DNA from 2 places in the Enterocloster sp. HCN-30185 genome. Region 1 is predicted to be linked to the other one. Evidence: a T-box and tRNA genes for the amino acid it is inferred to sense, from the RefSeq annotation. Region 1 holds a T-box; the other holds one or more tRNA genes.
The links. The T-box of region 1 lies ahead of pheS (phenylalanine--tRNA ligase subunit alpha). A T-box ahead of a tRNA ligase gene usually reads a tRNA of that ligase, here a tRNA-Phe.
Positions count from the first base shown of each region.

Region 2: it encodes a tRNA-Phe, which carries the amino acid that the T-box ahead of pheS (phenylalanine--tRNA ligase subunit alpha) is inferred to sense. The anticodon was not compared.

Region 1 is NZ_JBBKBT010000022.1:19,074-23,433, forward strand. Features, by position in the region: gene WKT10_RS15195 (hypothetical protein) at 1-601, shown strand, start outside; gene WKT10_RS15200 (DNA-3-methyladenine glycosylase family protein) at 598-1,503, opposite strand; T-box leader at 1,745-2,003, shown strand; gene pheS (phenylalanine--tRNA ligase subunit alpha) at 2,098-3,117, shown strand; gene pheT (phenylalanine--tRNA ligase subunit beta) at 3,150-4,360, shown strand, end outside.
Region 2 is NZ_JBBKBT010000003.1:236,502-240,861, reverse strand. Features, by position in the region: gene WKT10_RS05150 (transketolase family protein) at 1-515, shown strand, start outside; gene WKT10_RS05145 (RpiB/LacA/LacB family sugar-phosphate isomerase) at 512-1,153, shown strand; tRNA gene WKT10_RS05140 (tRNA-Gly) at 1,324-1,395, opposite strand; tRNA gene WKT10_RS05135 (tRNA-Gly) at 1,419-1,489, opposite strand; tRNA gene WKT10_RS05130 (tRNA-Phe) at 1,494-1,566, opposite strand; gene rpoN (RNA polymerase factor sigma-54) at 1,664-3,046, opposite strand; gene WKT10_RS05120 (YitT family protein) at 3,168-4,031, opposite strand; gene WKT10_RS05115 (hypothetical protein) at 4,182-4,325, shown strand; gene WKT10_RS05110 (M20 family metallopeptidase) at 4,322-4,360, shown strand, end outside.

The DNA.
Region 1 (4,360 bases):
AGATCAGGCACCAAAACGGCCGCAGAAGGTATCGGGACAAGCTCTTAAAATCTGCGGAATGACATTGATATGTCTGGGAGTTATGTTTGCCGTGGCCTGGGTGAACCGGAACCGCCAGGAGAACCGTCTGGCGGAAGAATATACGATTTCAGCGGAAAATCCCCGCCATATCCGCTTTGAAGAGATGCCTGAGGGAGAGGCCGAAATGACAGCAGGTCTGTTTTTCCGCTATCACGCCATGGCTCAGTATGAGGAATGCAGCAGCCTTCTTTCAAAGGATCAGGCAGAGTTTATGAATTTTCCCCAACAGGAGGAGGATTTTAGAAGCGGCTCCTACATAAAAGATTATTTGATCCACAGCTTTGAAACGCTTCCGGAGGAGGAATATGCGGGAAGCAAAGAGTATTATGACGGCAGAGCAGCCCTTTTGGGATATGAGGAATACCGTGTAGTCCGTGTGGTCTTTCATCAGACCTGGACAGACCAGGCCATTAAAAACAGACAATTAAGCGGAGATGGAGAATATATCCGGGAAATGGCTGTGGGAAAGGGAAGGGACGGATGGAAAATATTTGAGGCCGGAAACCCTCAGGAGCTTTAAGTCTGGTTTTTTCCTATTACATTTCTCTCATAGTTGAAAATATACTGTTGCATTACCCCTGCATAGCCCGGATAGCATCCGAAGGAATCTTCGATGATTCGGTCAAACAGCTGGGATTTGGGGATGCGGCGGTATTTTTTTTCGTCAAAATAATGTTCCATGAGGATTTTCTGGATCCAGGTATCGACAGGAAATGCATCAATATGATGGAGACCGAAGAGGCAGACGCAGTTCGCTACCTTTTTACCGATTCCATAAAAGCTGGTGAGATAATCTATGGCCTCTTTATAGTTCTGGGAGGACAGAAGATCCAGGTTCAGGCTTCCTTCCAGTGCGTCCTGACAGAGCCGGTGGATATATTTTGCCCGGTATCCCAGCTTCAGTGCCAGCAGGTCATCCAATGAGGCGCGGCTTAACTGTTCCGGCGTAGGAAAGGCAAAGGGGGAGGGACCGGCTTCAGAAAGCTTTGAGGATGCGAGCAATGTGCGTTCAATGTGCGTTCCATAATTACGGCACAGAGCTTCAACTAAGGAGCGGATGGCCGGGATGGTCTTTTGCTGGGAGATAACAAAGGTGATGATCATTTCCCATGGATCCTGACGGAGAATACGAATGCCTGCACCTGCTTTGGCGGCAGATAAAAGATAAGTATCATCCGGATCTATGGAATCAATCATGGCCTGGTAGTCTGTGGACACATCAAAATAGGACAGCCAGTATTCCAAAGAACCTTCTTCGCATTCAAAGGTGAATTGGGAATCGTTTTGCCTGATGGATAAAAGCTTCCCCTGGCTGATCACGGACCACAGTCCGGGCTCTTTTCCTGGCATCAGCCGGAAACACTGACCGGAGAGAGCGGTCTGCTCTAAGTCAAAGCAGGGGATGGTACAGGTATATTTCATGGAAATCATCCTTTCTTTTGTGAAAATGATGGTTCTATGATAGCTGGAAAGGAGAGAAAGGTCAAATGAAAAATGAGTTTCTGTACTCTGCACCGGCCTCTGGAGTTTGGTGTGCTGGACTCCGGTTTCCGGTCATAGGAGAACCTAACTCCAGCGACTGGTGCAAAATGTGAAAACGCAGGAAAAAATGGGGGTTGACTTTTCTAGATGAAACGGCTAAAATTTACAGTAGATTTTATATCTAAAAGCGATGAGAGTGTACAGTAGGTACTTATGTTCTCACAGAGAGGGAAGGTCGTCGGCTGGAAGCGTTCCCGAGTTCACATAAGCGCTGAATTTCCCACCGGAGCTGCATGGGTGAAAGGGCGTCTGCTCGCAGCCTGTGACGTAGGCGTGCGTTAAGCGTGTTTAAGTGTCTGCAAAGGATAGAAAGCCTTGGCTTAGTATCTGTATTGCAGGAATCAGGGTGGTACCGCGGAATGATTTGATCCGTCCCTTCAGGAATCTGAAGGGGCGTTTTTTTTGTTATGGCAGCAAACATTTCCGCGAAAAGAACCGTACACTTATTTAAAAGAGAACAGAAAAGGAGAACCCATGAAAGAGCAGTTAGAGAAGATCAAAGAAGAGGCGCTGCAGCAGATTTCTTCCGCTGAGAGCCTTGATACGCTGAATGACATCCGTGTCGCTTATCTTGGAAAGAAGGGAGAGCTGACCAGCCTTTTAAAGAGCATGAAGGATGTGGCTCCGGAAGACCGTCCAAAGGTGGGACAGCTGGTAAATGAAGCCAGAGCTGTGATCGAGGGCCGCTTAGAGGAAGCAAAGGCTGCCCTGGCAAAGAAGGCCAGAGAAGAGCAATTAAAGAGAGAGGTTATTGACGTTACCCTTCCTGCAAAGAAGAACAGCGTAGGCCACAGCCATCCAAATACCATTGCATTAGAGGCAGTGGAGCGGATTTTCGTGGGCATGGGCTACGAGGTAGTAGAAGGCCCTGAGGTGGAGTATGATGAGTACAACTTTACCAAATTAAATATCCCGCCAAACCATCCGGCTAAGGATGAGCAGGATACCTTCTATATCAGCAAGGACATTGTGCTCCGTACCCAGACCTCCCCGGTACAGGCCAGAACCATGGAAACAGGTAAGCTTCCTATCCGTATGATTTCTCCGGGCCGCGTATTCCGTTCCGATGAGGTGGATGCAACCCATTCTCCATCCTTCCATCAGGTCGAGGGACTGGTTATTGATAAAAATATTACATTCTCCGATTTAAAGGGAACTCTGGCAGAGTTTGCACGAGAGATGTTCGGCGAGGATACAAAGGTTAAATTCCGTCCCCACCATTTCCCATTTACCGAACCCAGCGCCGAGATGGACGTAAGCTGCTTTAAGTGCGGCGGAAAAGGCTGCCGTTTCTGCAAGGGCTCCGGCTGGATTGAGATTTTAGGCTGCGGTATGGTACATCCCCATGTATTTGAGATGTGCGGCATTGATCCCCAGGAATATACAGGCTTTGCTTTCGGCGTAGGCCTGGAGCGAATTGCCCTGTTAAAATATGAGATCGACGATATGCGCCTTCTCTATGAAAATGATATCCGCTTCTTAAAGCAGTTTTAATTGTTCCATCATAAATAAAAAGGAGAACCGACATGAATACAGCATTATCATGGATTAAAGCATATGTTCCTGACCTGGATGTGGCTGCCCAGGAGTATACAGATGCGATGACATTGACAGGCACCAAGGTTGAAGGATTTACCTGTTTAGATAAAAATCTGGAAAAGATCGTAGTAGGAGAAGTTCTTTCCGTAGAACGTCATCCGGACGCTGACAAGCTGGTCGTGTGCCAGGTCAACGTAGGGGAAGCAGAGCCCGTACAGATCGTAACCGGAGCGCCAAATATTACAAAGGATTCCATCGGTGCAAAGGTACCGGTGGTACTGGACGGCGGACGAGTAGCAGGAGGCCATGACGGCGGCCCCCTTCCGGAGGAAGGCATTAAAATTAAAAAGGGCAAATTAAGAGGCGTGGAGTCCTTTGGAATGATGTGCTCCATCGAAGAGCTGGGCGCTGACCGGAATATGTATCCGGATGCCCCTGAAAGCGGCATCTACCTGCTCCCCGAGGACAGTGTTCCCGGCGACGATGCAGTGCGGATCCTGGGTCTGAGAGACGTGGTGTTTGAATACGAGATTACCTCCAACCGTGTAGACTGCTACAGCGTAGTGGGAATCGCAAGAGAGGCAGCCGCTACCTTCCGCAAGCCCTTCTTCCCGCCGGTGGTTACAGCTACGGGCAACAATGAGGACATTCACGATTACTTAAAGGTGAGTGTGGAAAATACAGACCTGTGTAAGCGCTACTGTGCCAGAATGGTAAAGAATATCAAGCTGGCTCCTTCACCGGAGTGGATGCAGCGCCGTCTGGCTGCCAGCGGAATCCGTCCCATCAACAATATCGTGGATATCACCAACTATGTGATGGAAGAGTACGGACAGCCCATGCACGCCTTTGACTATGACCAGCTGGCAGGTCATGAGATCGTGGTAAAATGTGCTTCTGAGGGGGATGTATTCCAGACTCTGGACGGACAGGACAGAACACTGGATTCTACCATTTTGATGATCAATGACGGTGAAAAGCAGGTGGGAATCGCCGGTATCATGGGAGGCGAAAACTCCAAGATCACAGACAATGTGTCCTCTATGGTATTTGAGTGCGCCTGCTTTGACGGCACCAATATCCGTCTTTCCGCAAAGAAGCTGGGCCTGCGCACCGATGCGTCCGGCAAGTATGAAAAGGGACTGGATCCCAACACTGCAGAAGAGGCTGTAAATCGTGCCTGCCAGCTGATCGAAGA
Region 2 (4,360 bases), on a different contig from region 1:
ATGCTAAAGAAACAGAGAGAGCTGTTATGGCAGCTGCTCAGATAGAAGGGCCGGTATACCTGAGATTGGCAAGATTGCCAAGTCCAGTATTTGAAGAGGAAATGCCGTTTGAAGTTGGAAAGGCAAATGTCTTGAGGGAAGGAAAGAGTGCTGCAGTAATTGCTTGCGGAATTATGGTGGCTCCAGTTTTGGAATGTGCAAAGCGTCTTGAAAAAGAGGGCATTTCTCTTACAGTAATTAATATGCATACAATTAAACCGATTGATAGAGAATGCATTGTTAAATATGCAAATCAGTGCGGTCGAATAATTACAGTAGAGGAGCATAGTGTAATTGGTGGTTTAGGTGATGCAGTAGGAAGTGTTCTTCTGGAAGAACAGTGTGACACTATATTTAAGAAAATCGGTGTTCAGGATCGGTTTGGCCAGTCTGGTAAACCTGAGGAGCTATTAGAAGAATATGGGCTTAGTGAAGAGCAGATTTATAATCAGATAAAAGGAGTATTAAAACCATGAGAATTGCATTGATTAATGAAAACAGTCAGGCTGGAAAAAATGAAATGATTTACAGAAGTTTGAAAAAAGTGGCTGATATAAAAGGATATGAAGTAGATAATTATGGAATGTATTCAGCTGAGGATGAAAACTCTCTTACCTATGTACAAAATGGAATTTTGGCCTCCATTCTTCTTAATTCAGGGGCCGCAGACTATGTTGTGACTGGATGCGGAACTGGAGAGGGCGCTATGCTTGCGTTAAACAGCTTTCCGGGAGTGATCTGCGGTCATGTGTGTGATCCCAGTGATGGCTATATGTTTGCTCAGATCAACGATGGTAATGCGGTCTCTCTTCCATTTGCCAAGGGATTTGGATGGGGAGCAGAACTGAATTTGGAGTATATTTTTGAAAAACTATTTTCTGAGAAAAGTGGTCAGGGATATCCAAAAGAGAGAGCGGTGCCAGAACAGAGAAATAAGAGGATTCTGGATGAAGTGAGAAGAAATAATTTTAAAGATTTGCTGATGTGCTTAAAGGGGCTGGATCAGGAGCTTGTAAGAGGCAGTGTGATGGGAGAACGATTTAAGGAATTGTTTTTTGCTAATTGTAAGGATGAAGCCATCTGCAGTTATGTTAAGGGATTACTTGGAGAATAAAATAATGTTTTAAAGTTATTAGGAACAGTGTCTGTTGTGTACAGGCTGTTCCTTTTATATTATAGATTTGTTAGTCTTGCAGATAGCCGTCTACAACTGTCTACCACCTTCCAGACACATAAAAACGGCGGAAACCTTCAAAAATAAAGGCTTCCGCTGAAATTACAAAAAGCGCGAGACGGGATTCGAACCCGCGGCCCCCACCTTGGCAAGGTGGTGCTCCACCACTGAGCCACTCGCGCATAAAACAGATATTCTGTTTTCAAGCAGGTGATGGGAATCGAACCCACGTATCTAGCTTGGAAGGCTAGTGTTCTACCATTGAACTACACCTGCGCAGTGCCCAAAGTCGGAATCGAACCAACGACACGAGGATTTTCAGTCCTCTGCTCTACCAACTGAGCTATCTGGGCATCCGTATCAGTGATTGAAAATCGCTGACAACGGTGATATTCTACCCTTTTTTTTGTAAGCTGTCAAGTCTTTTGGTAAAATATTTAAAAAAAATCGTTAAATGTACTCTTTTCGCCCGCTGGCGTCTAAAATTCCTTCCTCTTCCCTGTATTTTGCAACGGTTCTCCTGGAGATGGTGATACCCTGGGAAGCCAGTTTTTCGCTTAGAAGGCGGTCGCTGTAGGGCTTTTTGGGGTCTTCTCCGGCTATGATTTTCCTGAGAGCCAGTTTGATGGCTGCGGCATTGATGCCATGAGAGGCGGAGTTTAAACCATTTTCACTGCGGGAAACGGAGCGCGAAAAGAAAAAGCTCAGGGGATATACACCCCAGGAGCACTGGAGATATTTATGGCTGACGGCTCTGCTGACCGTAGACTCATGTATCCCCAGCCGGTCTGCGATATCAGTCATGCGCAGCGGGACAAGGTGATTGGAACCCTTTGAGAAAAATGCTTCCTGATGCTCCAGAATAGCCTTGGACACATCCATCAAGGTGAGGCTTCTCTGTGCGATGCACTGGCGGATCCATTCTGCCTGACGAAGCTTATTTCCCAGATATTCTTTTACCTCCTCAGACTCAGGTTCCTGGCTCATTTTGCGGTAATAGCTGCTGATTTCAATGGCCGGATACATGGCTTCATTTAAGAGGATATCAAAATGGTCTTTAAATTTGACAATGGTTACATCCGGAATAATATAGCGGAGCTGTTCCCGGCTGGAAAAGGACATTCCGGGTTTGGGATTCAGGGAGCGGATGATCTGGCAGCAGTCTGCGGCTTCCGCAGGGGACAGACGAAGCTTTCTGGCAATGGCTGGTATCTGATTTTTGGCAATCATTTCCAGGCACTGACAGGTTAATGTTTTCATCACAGGTGTAAGGAGGCCGCGGCGTTCCAGCTGAAGATTTAAACACTCTTCCAGATTTCGGGCAAAAACTCCTGCAGGGTCCAGTTTCTGGAGCTGCGCAAGAAGCTTAAGGATATGTGCTTCGTCTGTTTTAAGATCTGCCGCAATATCTCCGGGAGATTCGGTGAGATAGCCTCTGTCATCTAACGATTCCAGCATGTAGTGAATAATCTGTGTATCATCGGCAGAAAGCTCCTCTGAGATCAGCTGGGACCAGAGATAGTCTTCCAGCGTCTCGCCGTCATCCGTATCAATGTTCCAGGAATCCTTAAAATCGTAGTCATCATCGTTGTTCTGCCGCTGGTAGAGGTAATAGTTTTCTTCATTAAAGGAATTAAGCCACTGCTGCTGTTCAATGGATTCCCGATCCGGCCCTCCGGAAGAAGAATCAGATATTTCCATCACGGGATTTTCCAGTGCCGTCTCATTGATATATGTGTTTAATTCCTGGGCAGTCATCTGCAGGATCTCAGCAGATTGTATCATGCGTTGGGATAGGGTCTGAGTCTGTCGGGTCTGAAGCTTCAGATCCATGGGAAGCACCTTCTTTCGTAAGATATGATTGGTTTAAGTATATCACAGATCGTTCTGTTTTTGAATGCAAAAAGAGCGCCCCGCTTAACATAAAGATAAAGGAGGCGCTGGAAATTCCAGATCAGCTTGCCAGAAAGCCTTTTCCTACGATCTCGCTGGAATTGGAGATGAGCATAAAGGCAGTGGGTTCAATTTTTCTTATATAGTTGCGCAGCTTTAAGGCCTGACTGCGTTTCATGGTAGTCATGATCACGGTCTTGTCATTGTGGGAAAATGCTCCCTCCGCGTGGTAGACTGTGGCGCTGCGGTTTAAGGTATGGATGATGTAATCACAGATGGGATCGGGATTGTCGCAGATGATATTAAAACATTTGCAGAGATTGATATTTTCGATCACATCATCGATCACAAGGGATTTAGCTGCAAGGCCGATGGTGGAGAACAGTCCTGTTTCCGCATCAAAGATGAAAAAGGAAGTCAGAACGGATGCCACATCTACCAGCATCAGTACGGTGCCTATATTCATGCTGGTGTGCTTTTTCATGATCATGGCAATGATATCCGTACCGCCGCTGGATGCTCCGATATTGAATAAAATAGCGGTTCCGATGGCAGGCAGGAAAATTGCAAACATCAGTTCCAGAAGCGGCTCTGAGGTCAGAGGCTTTGTCAATGGGCAGATACGCTCCAGGAGGGAAAGACTGACGGACATAACAACGGTGGCATAAACGGTTTTCAGTCCAAAGCTTCTTCCAAGAAAGATAAAGCCAAGAACCAGAAGGGACATATTTGTAATGAATGTAAAATCACTGGCCGACCATTGGGTCATCTCACTGATAACGGTGGAAAAGCCGGTGATCCCGCCAAAGGCAAAGTGGTTTGGGAATTTGAAAAAATAGATTCCTATAACCATGATCCAGATACTGATTGTGATAGTTCCATATTCAGCGGCTGTGCGCCAGAATGGATTTTTGATTTCTTTCATGATGAAAGAATAAACCTCCTTTTTAATACTCTTGTTCATTCAAAATATGCATTTTGATTCAACCATATAATAAGCGTGTTTTACTACAAGCGCAACCACCTTTTTTACTAAAATAGGTACAACGAAAAGGCTGTGATGAATGTCCGCGGTATGTGGACATTTGCAGACGGTATGTTCACTGTTCTGGAAGGATGGTTTGTAGTAAAGGAAGAATCTGCCAGCGGTCTTGTATTACCGGAAAAGGAAGCCTATAATAGCAGTATTGGAACAAGAATGGGAGGAGGCAGGATATGAAGGTATTTGAAAATGATGCGGACTGGGAGGAGCGG